Regions from separate parts of the Streptomyces sp. NBC_00569 genome, predicted to be linked through region 2. Evidence: riboswitches for the same ligand, from Rfam matches in the RefSeq annotation. Region 2 holds a riboswitch; each other region holds the start of a gene.
The links. A riboswitch is a leader RNA that binds a small molecule or an ion and turns the genes downstream of it on or off. The one in region 2 is predicted to bind cyclic di-AMP.
Positions count from the first base shown of each region.

Region 1: it holds a riboswitch for cyclic di-AMP, as region 2 does, so the genes downstream of both, OHO83_RS36835 (C40 family peptidase) here and OHO83_RS43880 (transglycosylase SLT domain-containing protein) in region 2, are expected to answer to the same signal.
Region 3: it holds a riboswitch for cyclic di-AMP, as region 2 does, so the genes downstream of both, OHO83_RS26630 (transglycosylase family protein) here and OHO83_RS43880 (transglycosylase SLT domain-containing protein) in region 2, are expected to answer to the same signal.

Region 1 covers NZ_CP107783.1:8,168,970-8,175,405, forward strand. Annotated here, with positions in the region: gene bioB (biotin synthase BioB) at 1-263, opposite strand, end outside; gene OHO83_RS36810 (8-amino-7-oxononanoate synthase) at 477-1,637, shown strand; gene OHO83_RS36815 (DUF397 domain-containing protein) at 1,621-1,857, opposite strand; gene OHO83_RS36820 (helix-turn-helix domain-containing protein) at 1,867-2,748, opposite strand; gene OHO83_RS36825 (ATP-binding protein) at 3,022-3,456, shown strand; gene OHO83_RS36830 (DUF6328 family protein) at 3,510-4,070, opposite strand; gene OHO83_RS36835 (C40 family peptidase) at 4,177-4,650, opposite strand; cyclic di-AMP (ydaO/yuaA leader) riboswitch at 4,654-4,831, opposite strand; gene OHO83_RS36840 (hypothetical protein) at 5,186-5,494, opposite strand; gene OHO83_RS36845 (ATP-dependent Clp protease proteolytic subunit) at 5,502-6,137, opposite strand; gene OHO83_RS36850 (hypothetical protein) at 6,297-6,436, opposite strand, start outside.
Region 2 covers NZ_CP107783.1:9,717,090-9,723,525, forward strand. Annotated here, with positions in the region: gene yicI (alpha-xylosidase) at 1-99, shown strand, start outside; gene OHO83_RS43870 (cellulase family glycosylhydrolase) at 118-1,842, opposite strand; gene OHO83_RS43875 (glycoside hydrolase family 43 protein) at 1,894-3,372, opposite strand; gene OHO83_RS43880 (transglycosylase SLT domain-containing protein) at 3,622-4,362, opposite strand; cyclic di-AMP (ydaO/yuaA leader) riboswitch at 4,366-4,558, opposite strand; gene OHO83_RS43885 (flavodoxin family protein) at 5,933-6,436, opposite strand, start outside.
Region 3 covers NZ_CP107783.1:5,901,710-5,908,145, forward strand. Annotated here, with positions in the region: gene OHO83_RS26620 (cytochrome P450 family protein) at 1-475, opposite strand, end outside; gene OHO83_RS26625 (transglycosylase family protein) at 935-1,855, shown strand; cyclic di-AMP (ydaO/yuaA leader) riboswitch at 2,025-2,195, shown strand; gene OHO83_RS26630 (transglycosylase family protein) at 2,200-2,880, shown strand; gene eno (phosphopyruvate hydratase) at 3,199-4,485, shown strand; gene OHO83_RS26640 (FtsB family cell division protein) at 4,589-5,077, shown strand; gene OHO83_RS26645 (DUF501 domain-containing protein) at 5,168-5,698, shown strand; gene OHO83_RS26650 (Ppx/GppA phosphatase family protein) at 5,695-6,436, shown strand, end outside.

The DNA of each region.
Region 1 (6,436 bases), 1.5 Mb from region 2:
AGCCACGTGTACTTGAGGATCTCCGCCTTGGACCCGAGCCGCTGCGAGCAGTACGAGCAGTCCTCGGGGCACAGGCCCGACTTGAGGTTCACCAGATAGTTGAGTTTCACCCGGCGCCCGAACCACTGCCGCCGCACCTTGCCGGCCGCGGCCACCACATCGAGCAGTTCGTCGTCGGAAGTCGCCAGAACGGCGAGCGCTTCTTCGCGGCTCGGCAGCTCGCGCCGCAGCCCCTTGTCCACCAGCGTGTTCAGCAGGTCCATGGCCCGATCCTGACCTACGTGCCCTGCTCAGGCCAAGGAGGCTTTGCACAACTCTGCCGGTTCGAGGTGTGGGTATTGCCACACCCTGGGTGGCTGGATGTCCCGCTAGTGTCTGTGCACTGCCTACAAAACTGTCTACAAAGCGGCAGTGGGCACGGGACAGCACACCCCACTCGAGAACCGGTCGCTCGACGGCCGGGCGGAGGGACTCACATGGCGGGATCGCCGTTCGGCTGGATCGACGAGCAGGAGCGCGTGCGTCGCGGCGCCGGACTCGTCCGCACGTTGCGCCCCCGCCCGTCGTCGAACCCCCTCCTCGATCTCGCGAGCAACGACTACCTCGGCCTCACGCGCCACCCCGAGATCACCGGAGGAGCGGCGGACGCGGCGCTGCGCTGGGGTGGCGGCGCCACCGGCTCGCGGCTCGTCACGGGCACCACGGAGCTGCATGCCGAACTCGAGCGCGAACTGGCCGAGTTCTGCGGTTTCGAGGCGGCGCTCGTCCTGTCGTCCGGCTACGCCGCGAACCTCGCCGCCGTGACCGCTCTCGCCCCGCACGGCTCACTGATCGTCTCGGACGCGAGCAACCACGCCTCCCTCATCGACGGCTGCCGGCTCGCCCGCGGCGCGACCCAGGTCGTCCCGCACGCCGACCCCGACGCCGTCCGCAAGGCACTCGACACGCATCAGGGACCGGCCGTCGTCGTCTCGGACTCCGTCTTCTCGGTGGACGGCGACGCCGCTCCATTGGCCGAACTCGCGGGAGTGGCAAGGGAGTTCGCGGCAGGCCTGATCGTCGACGACGCGCACGGACTCGGTGTGCTCGGCGACGGTGGCAGGGGCGCGCCGCAGGCGGCGGGGCTCTCGGGCGCCGACGACACCGTCGTCACCGTCACCCTCTCCAAGTCGTTCGGCAGCCAGGGCGGCGCCGTTCTCGGTCCGGCCCGGGTGATCGACCATCTCGTCAACACCGCACGGACGTTCATCTTCGACACGGGCCTCGCGCCCGCGGCGGCCGGCGCCGCGCTCGCGGCCCTGCGCCTGCTGCGCCGTGAGCCCGAGCGGGCCGAAAGGGCCCGCACCGTGGCCTCTTCGCTGCACGAACTCCTCACGGCCGAGGGCCTCCAGGCCGTACGGCCCGACGCAGCCGTCGTCTCCGTGCGCGCGCCGTCCCCCGAGGAGGCGGTGCGCTGGGCGGCGGACTGCCGCGAAGCCGGCCTCGCCGTCGGCTGCTTCCGTCCCCCGTCGGTGCCGGACGGCATCTCACGGCTGCGGCTGACCGCCCGTGCCGACCTGACCGGCGATCAGATCGCCGAGGCCGTACGGGTGATCAGCCGCAACGCTCCCGACTCGGCGTTCACCGCAACGAGTTGAGGAACCCCTCCCACGCGGAGGGCGAGAACAGCAGGGCGGGTCCGGCCGTGCGCTTGGAGTCGCGCACGGCGAGGAGTCCGGCCGCAGGGCCGCGGTGCAGGGGAGCCGTCTCGACGCAGTTGTTCATTCCGGTGCTTCGGCTGCTTCGCCGCCATGGCGCGTCGTGCAGAGAGGTGCTGGGAACCGCGGCGGATGGTACGTACCGAGGCAGTGCTGACATGGTGCCTCCTTACGTGCGTTCACTGTCCGGAGGGCGGTGCGCTCCGGCGATCCCGGCGATGAAATCCAACGAGTCCCCGGGCGAAAGTGCGTGGATCCGAAGGGTTTCGAAGGCGTCCGTGTACGCCTTGAGGTCTTCTTTCCGCTCGAGGTAGAGGCTACTCGTCAAATGGTCGAGAACTACTACGTCGAGATCAGAAGTGTTCGGAAATGAGAACACAACGAAAGGGCCGGTCAGTCCGACATGCTCCCCCGCGGCGAACGGCAATACCTGAAGCCGCACATGGGGAAGCTTCGCCACGGCGGCCAGCTGACGCAGCTGCTCCGCCATCACCCGAGGACCGCCCACGGAGCGCCGCAGCACCGCCTCGTCGAGCACCGCGCTGAGCCGGAGCGGGGACGCGGAACGCAGCACGTCCTGCCGGGCGATCCGCACCTCGACCAGGGCGTCGACCTGCCCGTCCGGCAGCCCGCCGAGCGCGGCCCTGGTCACCGCACGCGCGTAGTCGGGCGTCTGGAGGAGGCCCGGCACGACGGACGTCTCGACCGTCCTGACCCGGCACGCCTGCGACTCCAGGCTGATGAAGTCCCGGTAGGCGGGCGGCAGAAGCTCCCGGTAGGCGTGCCACCAGTGCTGGCCGCCGTCGTCCCCCGACCCGGTCAGCGCGACCAGCAGATCCCGTAGGCCGGGGTCCGCGACCTCGAACGCGTCGAGCAGAAGGCGCACGTCCGACGCTTTCACGCCGCTGCGCCCGGTCTCGATACGGCTCACTTTCGACTGGTGCCAGCCGACGAGCCGGGCCGTCTCGCCACTTGTGAGCCCCGCGCGGGCACGCAGTGCGCGCAGTTCCGCGCCGAGCCTGCGGCGGCGCACCGCCGGACCGTGTTTCATCCTGTCTCCTCGGACCTGTGGCCCGGCTCCTTCCGGCCCGGCGGATCGGTGTTCTGAGGCGACGGTAGAGGAAGTCGGCGGTGTACGCCCAAATGCGGTCCACCGAGGCAGAGTTCACCGCTTCGAGCGACAGATATATGCATATCTCGGGGGATCGGCTCCACGGGCCGGGCGGTAGTGGCACTCTGGCGCGAAGCACCAGTCCGGGGGTCGCCTCGAGTCATCCGCCATGTGTCGGATTCAGGCCCCGGCGAAAAAAGGGACGACGTCGCCATGGCAGATCACCAGGAAGCATCCGTCACTCTGCCGAGCGATCCCGCCTCGGTCTCCTCGGCCCGCACCTATGTCGGCGACGTACTCGCCGAATGGGGCATGCCGCGCGACGCGGAAACGGCCGACACGGTCCGGCTCATCGTCTCCGAACTCGCCACGAACGCCGTGATGCACACCCGCGGACAGTCGCCCGTCTTCACGGTCGACGTGCAGCTGGAGCGTGACGAACATCTGCGCATCGGCGTCACGGACAGCCACCCGCGCTACCCGAAGCGGCTCCCGGCCGCCGTCCAGCAGGACAACGGGCGCGGCATGGTGATCATCCGCTGGCTGACCGCCGAGTGCGGCGGAAGCCTGTCGGTCAGGCCCACCCCCGAAGGCGGCAAGACCGTATGGATCGCCCTGCCGTGGACGGTCCCTGTCCAGCAGGTGTGAGGGTCGGCAGGGGCGAAGGCCAACAGGAGGAAGTCCGGCAGGTATGAACGCGGCTACGGGGGCGGAGTGCCCGTCCCCTCTTCCTGTGCCCGGGTGAGCGAGCGCCGCGCCAGACGCGGCAGCACACCCCACAGGCCCGCGCAGACCGCGAACGTGCCCGCTCCCGCCGCGATTCCCGCCGCCCGCCCCGCCGTGACGTCCACGACGAGCAGCACGGACCCGGCCAGGGCGAGCGCCAGAACGCTCAGGCCGGCGGTGGCGAGCCGCGAGGACATCTGCACGATCTGCGGCTTGACACCGCGCCGGAACAGCGCGCGGTGCAGCGCCGCGGGCGCCGTGAGCAGCGCGGCGGCGAGCACCGCGAGCAGCAGCGTCGCGATGTAGGTCGCGCGCTGCACGGTGTCCAGCGACGGGAACCGCGCAGTGAACGCCAGCGTCAGCAGGAACGCGAAGAGGATCTGCACGCCCGTCTGGGTGACTCTCAGCTCCTGGAGCAGCTCGCCGAAGTTCCGGTCCGCGCGCTCCAGCGGCGTCTCGTGCCGGTCCCGGCCTCCGCTCGGCGGGCCCGGGTCGCGTGGGGCGTCCTCGTCGCCTGCGGTTCGGTCCTCGTCCATACGACCACGAGTACCCCATTGCGCGGTTCCGAGGCGGCCCGGGCGGGCGTGACACTCTCCGGTGCCTGGCGGGTCCCTGGAGCTCCCGGGGACCCGCCAGGCTGCGCTAGCGCACGCGCCCGTACCAGACGCGCTTCGTCCAGATCCGCTCGAGCCGCACCACGGCACCGGTCTTCGGCGAGTGCCAGATCCTCCCCTTCCCGGCGTAGATGCCGACGTGGTAGACGCCGCGGCCCGAATGGAAGAAGACGAGGTCACCGCGTTTTCGATGGGACGCGGAGACATGGCGGGTCTTGTTGTACTGCTGGGCGGCGGTGCGGGGCAGCTTCTTGCCCGCGGCCTTGAACGAGTAGAGCGTCAGGCCCGAGCAGTCGAACGTGCGCGGCCCTGTGGCGCCCCACCGGTAGGGACTTCCCTTCTTGGAGGCCGCGATCTGGAGTGCTTTCGTCGCCGGTGGTGCGGCCTCCGCTTCGGGCGCGGCTCCGGGCACCAGCAGGCTGCCACCCGCTACGGCGAGCGTGAGGGCCGAGGCGGTTCCGGCCCGGGCGAGCAGCGACGGGACACGATTGAGCGCAGTCATGCGCAACCCTTCGTCAGCCGCCTGTGAAGGATGACCTGTCGGATTCGGGCTGGCGAAGTTGCCCGGCCGCGATGTGCGGCTTCACCCCAAGGACCGGCCCGGAAAACAGCTCCGGCGGCCCGTCGTGCTCGGGTCCTCCACTCCTGCCGATCCACTTCTGTCGACCTGGCATCCGTACGGCGGCAGGACTCGGCGTCCGCACGGACCGCCCCGCCGCGGTGGCGGGGGCTTGTCGTCGGAAGGGATCTTCACGCACGAACGGCGCGAATGCAGCGCCGAATCGGCGTTGAGTGAGTGTCCTCACGGCTGGCCTGTTCGGGTGGACAGCGCACGTTTCCACCCCGTCGTCGGGGTCCCGACGACGCCCGCACCAGCAGCGGAAGGCGGAATCCCGGACTTCGCGTAGGCGTTCCGCGCAACTTTTCCGGTTCGCATGTGCGGGTGCCGGCTACTCCGTATGTGGGTACCTCTTCTGGTCCGTTTCGATCCGGGACCGGACAGTTCGCATCGGATCGCTTCGGTCTCGAACGCACCGTCAATTGACCGGCTCCGGTGGAACTGTGACCCGTTGTGCCCTTCTTTCTCCGTCCAGGACCCGCAAAGCCTGGGCGAGCGTCGTCGCGTGGACCTCGCTCTCGCCCCGCTGATGCATGAGCGTCAGAGCGTCCCTGAGGGCCGTCGCCCTGCCGACGAGTGCTTGCGCAGCGCGCAGTCCGCCATATGTGTGGTTGCTTCTGGCCGGGTTGATCCTGCCGAGCAGGTCGACCACCTCTAGATAGCGGTCGAGGAGGTCGCACTCGGCGCGCGTCAGCGCGGGCAGCGGGGGCAGTTCGGGCGGCAGCATCGTCGGCTCACCTGGCGCCGGGGGCCGAACCGGACGTCTTGCGGTTGCCGATGACCCGGTCCACGAGCCCGTACTCCACGGCGTCCTGGGCCCGGAGGATCGTGTCCCGCTCGATGTCGGCGGCGATGCGCTCGCGGCTCCGACCGGTGTGCCGTGCGAGCAGTTCTTCCAGCTGGGCGCGCATCCGCACCAGTTCACGGGCCTGGATCTCCAGGTCGCTCGGCTGTCCCTGCGCGGGCTCGGGCAGCCCCGGCTGATGGATCACCACGCGCGCGCCGGGCAGCACGGCCCGCTTCCCCGGCGTCCCGGCCGCCAGGAGCACGGCGGCGGCGGACGCGGCCTGCCCGAGGCACACGGTCTCGACCTCGCAGCTGACGAACCGGATCGTGTCGTAGATCGCCGTCATCGCGCTGAACGAGCCGCCGGGGGAGTTGATGTACAGGGAGATGTCCCGGTCCGGCGCGGCGTACTCGAGGTGCATGAACTGCGCCATGACGTCGTTCGCGGAGGTGTCGTCGATCGGTGTCCCCAGGAAGACGATCCGCTCCTCCAGGAGCTTGGAGTACGGATCGAGAGTGCGGTGCCCGGCCGAGGTGCGCTCGGTGAACTCGGGCAGGACGTAGCGGGCGGAAGGTCGGTTCATGGCACATGCCTCCGTGAGCGCGGGACTCTGTCGCTGCTTCGTAAAAAATGTACAGGACGTACAGAAAATCGGGTAGGGCGCAGGCTTCAAGGAGCGCGAAAAGGGGTCGGCCCGCGCCCGAGGCGCCGGCCGACCCCTGCTCCGCTCTCCTTGTCGTGGCTACCGGTCGCCGTCTTCCGACCTGGACAGGCGCAGCGCGAGGTGTTGCAGGAGGTCGGCGGTCTTGATGTCCGTCCGGCCCGAGTCATGCACCTCGGCGAGCTCGGAGAAGAGGAACGCGAACGCGCCCACCAGGGAGA
Region 2 (6,436 bases):
ACCGCCGCCGCGTACCGGGTGCGCCGGGACGCCGTCGACGGGGCAGTCACGGTGGAGGTCGCAGGAACGAAACTCCCTTACGAGGTAAGGGAGTTGTAGTCCGTTCGGTGTGCTCGGTCAGGAGACGGCGGTGCCCGTCACCGTGTCTCCCGACCGCGTCACCTGGTACGTGACGGTGGCGCCGCTCCAGAAATGGAAGGTGAGAGTCACCGGCACACCGTCCTTGAGAGAGTTCAGGAAGTCGGCGGTGAGCCTGAGCGTGCCGCCGTCGTAGTCCGGGGCGAACGCGGTGCCGAACTGCTGGTACGACGTCCAGTCGGCCGGACCCGCGTTGGCGCCGTCGGCGTATCTGGCCTCCATGGTCGCGAGGGAGTCGCCCCGGAACCGGGCGGGGGCCGCGAAGGAGGAGGTCGTCCCCGTCGTGTCCGCGAGCAGCGGCGGGTCATACGTCGTCACGTCGATCCGCCACGGCACCCCGGACGAGAACCGGGCCTGAAGCGTGGCGTTCACCCCGTACGCGCGGTCCCCCGTCAGCCGCTTCAGAGCGGCCGCCGTCAGCGTGAGCCGGTCACGGGACACGGTGTAGTCGACGCCTTGGGCGAGCTTCTTGCCGCCCAGCCAAAGCCCCCTGAACGATGTGCCGTTGAGGTTGAGGGTGAGCGACTGGTCCGTGACCGGGTCGGCCTTGCGGACGTACACCTTGCCGGACGAAGCGGTACCCGAGCGCGTCGTCCAGCTCGACTTGACGAGAGCGAAGAGGGCGGGGTCGCGCCAGCGCAGCGTCTCACGGTTCAGCAGCGAGAACGGGTCCCACAGCGCGGTGGTGACGCCGTTGACGCGGGCTGTGTGACCGAGCGCCTCGAAGTACTTCAGGGCCTCGCCGCGCTCGACATAGTCCTGATGCGTGTAGTCCGGGTAGCTCAGGAGCCCGTACTCGCCCAGGTACACCGGAATGCCCTTGGCGACGAACGTGTCGTGCATCCGCGCGAAGGCGTCGGTCATGTCCTGCTGGACGGTGGCGTCGAAGCGGGTGTAGCCGGCGATGTTCACGCTGAACGGCCAGAAGCTGTAGTAGTGCACGGTCGCGACCAGGTTGGGGTCGTCGAGCCCGTCGATGGTGGCTGCCAGGTCGTCCATGAGGGTCTGGTCCGGAGTGGCGCCGACGGTGGGCAGGACGAGGAGGCGCTGCGCGTTCGCGCCGCCCGACGCGCGCACGATGCTGTGGAACGAGGTGTTGAGCTCGTCGACCAGCGCCGTCTTCCGGGCGTCGTCGGCGTTGTCGAAGGCCGGTTCGTTGATGCTCTCGAAGAGCAGAGTGCGCGGTTCGTCCTTGAACGCAGTGGCGATCTGCTGCCAGGTCGCGTCGTAGCGGGCGAGCACCTGGTCGTGGTCGGTGGACATCTTGTTGATCCACTGCCAGGAGTCGTGGTGCATGTTCAGCACGACGCGCAGACCGTCCGCCTGGGCCCAGTCGACCACCTGCCGAACCCGGCTCAGGAACGCGGCGTCGATCGTGTAAGGCGCCTGGTCCGACTGGTGGTTGCCCCAGGTGACGGGGATGCGCACGCTGCGGAAACCCTGGCTCCTGACGGTGTCGAAGAGCGCCTTGGTGACCGGCGGGTTGCCCCAGGACGTCTCATCGGGGACGGCGTCGAGGGTGTTGCCCAGGTTCCAGCTGGGCTGCATGGCGGCGACGGTGTCCATGGCGGAGGCGGCCGCGGCCGGAGCCGGGCGGGCAGCGGCCACAGCCCCTGTCCGGGAGGTGCTGACGGTGGTGAGCAGGGCCAGGAAGAGGCCCGCCAACCGTCCGACGCGGCGTCTGCGGCTCCGTGCTTGTCTCATACGGGGTCCCTTTCAGCGGCTGGGTTCGGTGGTCCCGGTCAGCAGCCGGGTTCAGACGGTGAGCGGCTCGTAGCGGAACCAGTCGAAGTGGGCGGTGCCGTCCGCGGCGTACAGGCCGATGACGCGGCCGGTGAATCCGCCTGCCACCTCGGTCGACAGATAGCGGCCGTCGAGGGCCGCGAGCGTGGTGAACGTGCCGTGCGGATCCTCGACGCCGAACGCGACCGTGTCCGGGCCGGTGCGCGCGTCGTGCGGGGTGTCAGTGGGCGTCACGTCGACGCCCAGCACGAGCGGCCCGCCGACTGTCGCGCGGGGTGCGGAGGCCACCACGGTGCGCAACGGTCCGACGCGGGCGATCACCCGTACTTCGGCGGCGTCGGCCTCGATCTCGTAGTGGTGCCGCTCGTCGAGCCGGACCGCTAGGCCGCCGGTGCCGTCCGCCGGGTCGAGGTGGGCGCGGACGCGGCAGGAGAGGTGCTGCTGCCGGTGGCCGACGAAGGTGACGTCGGCGGCGTCGGGCCCGGCCCCGAGGGCGTGGAGCGTCAGCCGGCCGGGTCGTTCCTTCGTGGTGCAGTGCTGTGGTGAGCGGTGGCGGAGCGAGATCCAGGAGGGTTGCAGATCGGCGTCGTCGAAGTCGTCCGTGAAGGCTTCGGCGGAGGCGGGCGCGGGCCCGGCCGTCACGGGCGGGCCGACGACCGGCCAGCCGTCCTCCCAGGTGACGGGCGCGAGGAAGGTCTCGCGGCCGAGTACGTGCCAGCCGGGGGTGCCGCCGCGCGGCCGCACCCCGAGGAACACCATCCACCACGTGCCGTCGGGCGCCTGCACCAGGTCGGCGTGGCCGGTGTTCTGTACGGGGTCGTCGGTGCTGCGGTGGGTCAGGACCGGATTGGCCGGACAAGGTTCGAAGGGGCCGGTGGGCGCGGGGCCCCGGGCCACGGAGACGGCATGACCACGCTCGGTGCCGCCCTCGGCGATCAGCAGGTACCAGTGGTCGCCCACGTGGTGCAGGTGCGGCGCCTCCGGGGCTTTGGCGCCCGGTGTGCCGGACCACAGCGGGCGCGGCTCGCCGATCGTCTCACCGGTGTACGGATCGATGCGGACCTGGGAGATCCCGGCGACCGTGACCCAGCACGCGCCGTCCTCGTCCCAGGCGAGATCCGGGTCGATGCCGGGGACACCGGGCAGCGGGACCGGGTCCGACCAGGGGCCCGCCGGGTCGGTCGCGGAGACGAGCAGATTGCCGCCGCCCGAGCTCACATTGGTCACGATCAGCCAGAAGCGACCGTCGTGATGGCGCAGCGTCGGCGCGTAGATCCCGGCGGAGGAGGGTGTGTCCCAGGGCAGCCGCAGCTGTGCGGGCCGGTCGAGGACGTTGCCGATCTGCCGCCAGTGCACCAGGTCGCGACTGTGGAAGAGCGGCACCCCGGGGACGTACTCGAAGCTCGAGCACGCGAGGTAGTAGTCGTCGCCGACGCGGCAGACGCTGGGGTCCGGGTGGAACCCGGGGATGACCGGGTGTGAGTCTGCCATGCTGTGTCTCTCCGTGATGTCGAAGCGCTTCGATTCGCGGGGAGGATATGCACGGCGGTGATGGCGTGCAAGGGGTTGAACAGGACAGAAGAAGGCCCTGAAGTCCCTTCGTGCTTACGGGACTTCAGGGCCACGGCATCATCGATGCGCTTCAACAGGCAGTCGTTGGGGAGTTCCTGCTCGTACGGCAGGCACAGGACGAGCCCGGTCCGCCCGCGACGACTGCGAGCCTGATGGTGAAACCGGCTGTCAGTACGCGCCGTTCACGTTGTCGATCGAGCCGTACTTGGCGGCCGCGTAGTTGCAGGCGGCGGTGATGTTGGCGACGGGGTCGTAGCTGTTCATCGAGGTACCGGCCACGTGGTAGGCCTTGAACGTGGGGTCGATGACCTGCAGGAGCCCCTTGGACGGGGTACCTGCGACAGCGTTGGAGTCCCAGTTGTTGATGGCCAGCGGGTTGCCGGAGGACTCGCGCATGATGTTGCGGTGGATGCCCTCGTACGAGCCGGGAATCCCGTGCTTGGCCATGATGTCGAGCGACTCCTTGATCCAGCCGTCGAGGTTGTTGGTGTAGGTCTTCTTCGCAGGGGTGGCGGTGAGCGCGGTCCGCTGCTCGGAGCGGTCGGCCCGCTCGGCGGACGCCCTGGTGGCCGCGGGCTCGGCCGGGCTCTTCGTGCCGAGCGTGAGCTTGATGCCGGGGTGGATCAGCCCCGGGTTGTCACCGACGGTGGCTCGGTTGTCCTGGTACAGCTTCTTCCAGCCGCCGCTCAGAGAGTGCTCACGGGCGATCTTGGCGAGGGAGTCGCCCTGGGCGACGACGTACGTCGTGGGGGCCGCGGCGCTCTTTGCAGCCGGGACGCCCTGGGCCGCACCGGCGCTGGTCGCGCCGAGCACCGGGAGAACGAGCACAGCCGCGCCCGTGCCTGCGACGGCGATTCCCCGGGTGAGCGAGATGGACTTGATGCGGCGGTGCTTTCCCTTTGCGGGCATGTTCTGTTTCCTCTCCGTCGCCTACGAGGTGAGCTGTCGGGTTCGGACGGGAGATGTCCGGACGCACTGCGAATGCGACTTCACCCCGAGCCGTTCCGGAAACCGGATCGGCGGCTTAACTGGGTCCCCCGCTCCTGCCGTGCGTAACCGAGTGGGTGGGGTTCCGGACAGCGGCAGGATTCGGCGTTCCATCCGGATTGACGGTGACATTAGGCGAGAAGGAGCGGGCGGAACAAGACCAGAATTCCCACAGGGGAATGTGAGAGCCCTTTCTCTGGCCACGGGAGCCCGCCGCTCTGTTTGATCGAAAAGCCCAACCTTCTTTGTGCGGAAGGGAAGTGGGCTCAGCGGAGCTCGGAGCCGGCGCCCGTCCCTGTGACAGGACTCACTGAAGGGGATACGGGTCGGGATGCCATTAGATTGCATATCAGAGTGCGATATTTCGCGTGAATGCCTCCGATATGGACAGAGCGTTTTGTACGCGGCTAATGGCGTGAAATGGCAAATTCTAAGGCAAGACGGACATACTGTCGTGTCGCTTTTGGTACCTTATGTGGTGAATTACGGTGAATATCGGTCGGGGGGTGCGGGCCGAGGAATGCCCCCTGCAGGGCTCATGGGCAGGTGTCGGTCGGGGTGGTGCCTGAACGTCGCCGTGTGCGGTTCGGCAGAAAGATCGACTGAAGCGAGGGCGACGGGCTCCGTCATGCGAGTACACGTCGCGTAGACCTGCTGATCTCGCGGAATACCCCGGGCTCAGCAGTGAAGGCTCTTATGCGGCACCTGGAGATCTTTGCCGGCTCAGGATGTGCGTGAGCTGAGGAAAGGGTCTGCAGGTGATGGGAAGTCAGTTGGGTCAGTTGCCGATCGTCACCGATATGCCGGTGAAGGTCTCGGCTCGGACCGGGAGGAAGCTGCTGAAGTCCTCTGCCGACTACGGACTTCCGGGGAGGCGCCCCTTCGCGTGGGACCTGGTCAATCCCGGGCCTCAGTGGTCGATTTGGCCGGGGACGGGAACTCGGCACGCGCCTGCACCGGGTCGGACTCGAACCGAAGACCCGCCGCCAAGAAGCCCAGGAACAGAGGCAGTTACCCCGGTGCGTGGAACGTACCGGCAACGTCGGAGTTGCGGCACCGTTCGGACGGAGGAGAAACTCGGCTGGGAGCGCCACTAAAGGCTGTTCCGAAATGATCCGCGAGTTCGTGAGGGTTCGGCCGTCTGCCGAAGATGCGGGTGCTCTTTTCGGCAAGGCCGAGATCGTGCAGCCGAGAATGGTCCGGTGCACGCTTTTGCTTGCCTTTGATTCGCCAGTCGCTCGGGATATGTGAACACTTCATCCGAGTGAAGGTGTGCTGTGCGCAAGTGCGAACGGACTTGTGGTCGTGGCGCGTTCCTGTCTTCGGGCAGGAGGCGCCGGGGTGTGCTGAGCCGCGTGACGGCCCTTCCTCAGGTCCGGTTGTGCGGCGGGCTGACGGGACGCGGCTGCTGCCGGGGGTACGCGTGCCCTCGCGGCGTGCGCGGCATCCGACCGACGCCGGGGCGGGATGCTCCGTTTCTCTGCGGGCGCCGCTACCGGTGCTCCGGGTTCTCGTAGTCGTGGCGGCAGCCGGCGTCCCAGGCGGTGCGCTGGTTGCCGTAGGCGGGGATGCCACCGAGATCCTTCAACGCCCGGGCCAGGTGCAGCAGGTTCCAGGTCATGAACGCGGTGTTGCGGTTGGTGAAGTCGTTGTCGGGGCCGCCGGAACCCGGGTCGAGATAGGAGGGCCCGGGGCCGGCCTCACCGATCCATCCGGCGTCCGCCTGGGGAGGGATGGTGTACCCCAGGTGTTGCAGGCTGTAGAGGACATTCATCGCGCAGTGTTTGACGCCGTCCTCATTGCCGGTGATCAGGCAGCCGCCCACGCGGCCGTAATAGGCGTACTGTCCTGCGTCGTTGAGAAGACTGGAACAGGCGTAGAGGCGCTCGATCACCCGCTTCGTCACGGAGCTGTTGTCGCCCAGCCAGATCGGTCCGGCCAGCACGAGGATGTCGGCGGCCATGACCTGACGGTAGAGGTCCGGCCAGGCGTCGGT
Region 3 (6,436 bases), 3.8 Mb from region 2:
GCAGGTCGCAGATCGCGTAGATGGGGAGGGGAAAGGCGAAGTCGTGAATGAGGTCGGCCTCGCCCTGCGGTGCGAACCGGTCGATGAGGTCGTCCGCCAGCTCCTGAACACGCGGCGCGAATGCGGCCACACGCCGTGGGGTGAACGCCTTGGAGACGAGACGGCGAAGACGGGTGTGGTCCGGCGGGTCGATGTTGAGCAGATGCGTCATCAGATTGGCACTGCGCTCGCCCGGAATGCCGGTCTTGCTCTTGCCCTGCGCATCCTCGGCATGGTGCTCGGGATTCTTCGACAGCCGACTGTCCGCGAGGGCCTGGCGGGCGTCGGCATAGCGGGTCACCAGCCACGCCTCGACGCCGCTGGGCAGCTTCGTCCGGTGGACGGGGGCATTTTCCCGCAGCCAGGCATAGGCGGGATACGGGTCCGAGGCGAACTCCCAGGTGAAGAGTTCGGGTGCGGCGTTCGGGGCGTTCACGAGACGACCGTATAGGGAGTCGTCCTGCGAGCCGGCGCCCGTGAGGTCTTGAGCCGCTTTGGCGCGATAGGGACGGCTGGAAGAACTATGCGGATTACGGCACGGCTTGGGCGAGAATTTCCGGCCGCTGCTCCTCGGCCGCGGAACTCCGTCGCGGGAGGCGCTCCGGCGCGGCGGGCTCGTCATGCGGGGATTGCGCACGCTTCCGGCCGAGTTCACGCCGCATCAGGTAGAGCCCGGACAAAGCCCCTTAGCTGACGGTCCGTCAAGACTGTGACTTTCACGTGATCTCGGCTGCATCGACTTGTGACAAGCGTTCGACTCCCGCTACGTTCACCAGTCATCGCGGCACCACCCGCCGCAGCATTCCCCGAGCCCCCGAAAGGCGCCTCCATGCTCACCGGGAACGGTCGTCACCGTCGCCCCCGCCAGGCTCCCGCGCTCATCGTCGCCGCGGGAGTGGCCGGCTCCGCCATCGCGATCCCCCTGCTCGGCGCGACCAGCGCGAGCGCCGCCTCGACGGCGACGTGGGACAAGCTCGCCGAGTGCGAGAGCGGCGGCTCCTGGAGCGCCGATCCGGGCAACGGCTATTACGGCGGGCTCCAGTTCTCGCAGGAGACCTGGGAGAACTACGGCGGCCTCGACTTCGCGCCGCGCGCCGACCAGGCCAGCCGCTCGCAGCAGATAGCCGTCGCCGAGAAGGTCCTCGCCGACCAGGGTCCGCGGGCGTGGCCGGTCTGCTCGGTCACCTCGGGCCTCACGGTGGACGACGCCGCGGCCAAGGTCGATCCGGGGGCGGCCCTGCCGACCCCGTCCGCGTCCGCCGACGACTCCGGCAGTGGCGACGCGTCGAGCGGCGACACCAGGAAGGACGACGCGAGCGACGGACAGGGGGACTCCGCGGCCTCGGGCGCGAAGGGCGACTCCCGAGAGAAGAATCACGACGACTCGGGTGATACCGCAGGTAACACCGCGAACGACTCCAAGAGTGACAAGTCCGGTCAGGAAGACGCGACTTCGACCTCCGGCGCGCCCTCGTCGGAGGCCTCCGACGGCTCGGACTCCGCTGCCGCGCCCGCCTCCGGCCGCCACCGCGGCGAAGCGGCCGAGGACGATACCGCGGGCGCCTCGCGTGCTGACGACAGTTCGGGTCGCCATGCCTCGCGCGGTAGTGAAAACGGGCGCAAGGGCGCGAATGCCGATGAAGGCGCCTATACCGTGCGCGCCGGCGACAACCTCTGGGACATCGCCGACACCCATGACGTGGATGGCGGATGGGCCGCTCTGTACGCCGAGAACAAGAAGACGGTCGGCGCCGATCCCGACCTCATCCTTCCTGGTCAGAGTCTGGATCTTGGGCTCGAATCGGGCGAAAAGTAGCGGCAGTTCGGGCTTATTGTCCGCTTTGGCGAGAGTGAGAGATGGGTCTCAAAGGCCCTGATCGTCTTTGAAATTCGGGCGATCCACTGCTTACGGTCATCACCGCTCGCCACAGCGGGCCCCGTCGGATGTCACGCCGAATCCTGCCAACGTCCGTACGGGAACAGTCGTCGCGTAAGCGCCGTAGGCAGGAGCGGGGGACCCAGGTAAGTGCCGGCCCCGGCCGTCGAGAGACGGCCGACCGACCGGCTTGGGGTGAAGTCGCACGCAGGACGTGCGACCGGGCACTCATCCGGCCCGAACCCGACAGCTCACCTCGTAGGCGTCGGTGAGGGGATCTCTCGATGCTGTTTTCCAGCAAGGGCAAGCACCGCCGCCCGTCCAAGGCCGTCCGTGTCGCCACGCTCGCCGGCGTCGCCGGTGCCGCTGTCGCCGTGCCGCTGATGGGTGCCACCGGCGCCTCCGCCGCCACCACCTCTGAGTGGGACGCGGTCGCGCAGTGCGAGTCCGGCGGCAACTGGTCGATCAACACGGGCAACGGCTACTTCGGCGGCCTCCAGTTCTCCTCGTCCACCTGGGCCGCGTACGGCGGCACCGCCTACGCCTCCAGCGCCGACAAGGCCTCCAAGGCGCAGCAGATAGCCGTCGCCGAGAAGGTCCTGGCCAGCCAGGGCAAGGGTGCCTGGCCGAGCTGCGGCGTGGGCCTGTCCGCCGCCTCCACCGGCTCCGCCCCGGCCGCCGCCCCGCAGAAGCAGGAGCGCACCGAGCAGCCGACCACCCGCAGCCAGCAGCGCACGGCGCCTGCCGCCCCGAAGCAGCAGGCGAAGAAGACCGTCGAGACCCCGGCCGGCAAGAAGGTCAAGAAGGGTGACGGCGAGTACAAGGTGAAGGCCGGCGACACCCTCAGCACCATCGCCGAGGAGCACGGCACCAAGGGCGGCTGGGCGAAGCTCTTCAAGCTGAACAAGGACATCGTCGAGGACGCCGACCTGATCTACCCGGGCCAGCAGCTCCACCTCAAGTAAGTATTAGAGGAGAGCGGCAGCCTCCAGGCCGCTCGGGTACCGGCTCTCGGCGGACGGCCGGTACCACGCCAGGTCCCCCCATGGACTCCCCGCCCCGGGTGCGCATTCCCCCGTCGCACCCGGGGCGGGGTTTTGGTGTGTGCGGGGTCCTGGGCTTTCGTCCGTCGGCGGCCGGAGCTTTTTGTTCCGTTCGGAAACAATTAGCTCTCGGTTTGTCCACGGGCCGGTCGGTCGGCCGGTTTGAGCCCCGGAGCCGGTTAGGCTCAGCAGTTGCCGGACCATGCGGCCCGGCGTAGTTGCGTCACATCCCAGAAGGAGATGCTCGTGCCGTCCATCGACGTCGTCGTAGCCCGGGAAATCCTGGACTCCCGAGGCAACCCCACGGTCGAGGTCGAGGTCGGCCTCGACGACGGCAGCACCGGTCGTGCCGCTGTCCCGTCCGGTGCGTCCACCGGCGCGTTCGAGGCCATCGAACTCCGCGACGGTGACCCGAACCGCTACCAGGGCAAGGGTGTAGAGAAGGCCGTCCTCGCCGTCATCGAGCAGATCGGCCCGGAGCTCGTCGGCTACGACGCCACCGAGCAGCGCCTGATCGACCAGGCGATGTTCGACCTGGACGCCACCGACAACAAGGGCTCGCTCGGCGCCAACGCCATCCTCGGCGTCTCTCTCGCCGTCGCGCACGCCGCCTCCGAGGCCAGCGACCTGCCGCTGTTCCGCTACCTCGGCGGTCCGAACGCGCACCTGCTGCCCGTCCCGATGATGAACATCCTCAACGGTGGGTCGCACGCCGACTCCAACGTCGACATCCAGGAGTTCATGATCGCGCCGATCGGCGCGGAGTCCTTCTCCGAGGCCCTTCGCTGGGGCGCCGAGGTCTACCACACCCTCAAGAAGGTGCTGAAGACCAAGGGTCTGTCCACCGGCCTGGGCGACGAGGGCGGCTTCGCCCCGAACCTCGGCTCGAACCGCGAGGCCCTCGACCTCATCGTCGAGGCCATCAAGCAGGCCGGTTACGTCCCCGGCGAGCAGATCGCGCTCGCGCTCGACGTCGCCGCGTCCGAGTTCTACAAGGACGGCAAGTACGAGTTCGAGGGCAAGTCCCGCTCGGCCGCCGAGATGACCGAGTACTACGAGGAGCTCGTCTCCGCGTACCCGCTGGTCTCCATCGAGGACCCGCTGTACGAGGACGACTGGGCCGGCTGGAACGTCATCACCGAGAAGCTGGGCGACAAGGTCCAGATCGTCGGCGACGACCTCTTCGTCACCAACCCCGAGCGCCTCGCCCGCGGCATCGAGGAGGGCTCCGCCAACGCCCTGCTCGTCAAGGTCAACCAGATCGGTTCGCTGACCGAGACCCTGGACGCCGTCGAGATGGCCCAGCGCAACGGCTTCAAGTGCATGATGTCCCACCGCTCCGGCGAGACCGAGGACGTCACCATCGCCGACCTCGCCGTCGCGGTGAACTGCGGCCAGATCAAGACCGGTGCCCCGGCCCGCTCGGACCGCGTCGCCAAGTACAACCAGCTCCTGCGCATCGAGGAGATCCTCGACGACGCCGCGGTCTACGCCGGCCGTAGCGCGTTCCCCCGCTTCAAGGGCTGAGCACACCCTTAAGGCACTGCCTTAGGAAGCGTCGTACGTACGTCCCCGCACCCGGTCCCGTACCGTGTGCGGGGACGTACGCACGTAAAGGGGAGGCGCGAACATGGCCGGGAGAGTCCGGGACAGGGACCGTGACCGGTTCTCCACCGCGACCCGGCTGCGTCTGCTCGGCGAGCAGACCGCCGAGCGCGTCTACCGCTCCCAGACCAGACGCCAGGCCCGCCGCTCCCGCCTCACCGGCCGCGCGGCACTCCTGGCTCTCGTCCTGTGCACCCTGGTCGTCGCACTCGCCTACCCCATAAGGCAGTACGTCTCCCAGCGCGGGGAGATCGCCGACCTCCAGCGCCGGCAGCAGGAGGCCCAGAGCAGGGTCGACAGGTTGCGCGACGAGAAGGCACGCTGGCAGGACGACTCGTACGCCGAGCAGCGGATCCGCGACCGGCTCCACCTCGTGATGCCGGGCGAGACCGGCTACATCGCGCGCGACCCCGACGCGGCGAAGCGCACCCGCTCCGAAGGCGGCGCGGAGGGCCGGCCCTGGTACTCGAACGTCTGGGACGGCGTCGACAAGGCCGACCGCCCCGCCGGCTGACCCGCCCTCACCGAAGCCCGAAGCCCCGAAGTCCCGAACCCCGAATCCGCAGTACCCCCACCGAAGTTCACTGAAGGAAAGCCCCCAGGCATGGACACGCCCCCGCCCCAGACCGAGCCGACCACGCCCACGGACGCCGACATCCAGGCGTTCAAGGAGCAGCTCGGCCGCCCGCCGCGCGGCCTGCGGGCCATCGCGCACCGCTGCCCGTGCGGCAACCCGGACGTGGTCGAGACGGCCCCGCGCCTCGAGGACGGCACGCCCTTCCCGACGACGTACTACCTCACGTGCCCGCGCGCCGCGTCCGCCATCGGCACGCTGGAGGCGAACGGCGTCATGAAGGAGATGACGGAGCGCCTTCAGACGGATCCCGAACTCGCGGACGCGTACCGCAAGGCGCACGAGGACTACATCGCGCGCCGCGACGCCATCGAGGTTCTCGAGGGCTTCCCGAGCGCGGGCGGCATGCCGGACCGGGTGAAGTGCCTGCACGTCCTGGTCGGCCACTCCCTGGCCGCGGGCCCGGGCGTGAACCCGCTCGGCGACGAGGCCATCGCGATGCTGCCCGAGTGGTGGGCGAAGGGCCCCTGCGTGTCGGCCGCGCCCGAGGAGGGCGAGTGACCAGGGTCGCCGCCGTCGACTGCGGCACGAACTCGATCCGGCTGCTCGTCGCCGACGCCGACCCCGCCACGGGTGAACTCGTCGAACTGGACCGCCGCATGACGATCGTGCGGCTCGGGCAGGGCGTGGACCGCACGGGACGCCTCGCGCCCGAGGCGCTGGAGCGCACCTTCGCGGCCTGCCGCGAGTACGCCGAGGTCATCGAGGCGCACGGCGCCGAGAAGATCCGGTTCGTGGCCACGTCCGCGTCCCGTGACGCCGAGAACCGGGACGACTTCGTGCGCGGGGTCATGGACATCCTGGGCGTCGAGCCCGAGGTCATCACCGGTGACCAGGAGGCCGAGTTCTCCTTCACCGGCGCGACGAAGGAGCTGACGGGCCGGGCCGACCTCGACAAGCCCTACCTGGTCGTGGACATCGGCGGCGGCTCGACGGAGTTCGTCGTCGGCGAGGACACGGTCCTGGCCGCGCGCTCCGTCGACATCGGCTGCGTCCGTATGACGGAGCGCCACCTCATGGGGGAGGACGGCCAGGTCACCGACCCGCCGTCGCCCGCGCAGATCGAGGCGATCCGCGAGGACATCGTCGAGGCCCTCGACCTGGTGACGCAGACCGTCCCGCTGACCGCGGCCCGCACGCTCGTGGGTCTCGCCGGTTCCGTGACGACGGTCGCCGCGCTCGCGCTCGGCCTGACCGAGTACGACTCGGTGGCCATCCACCACTCCCGCATCTCCTACG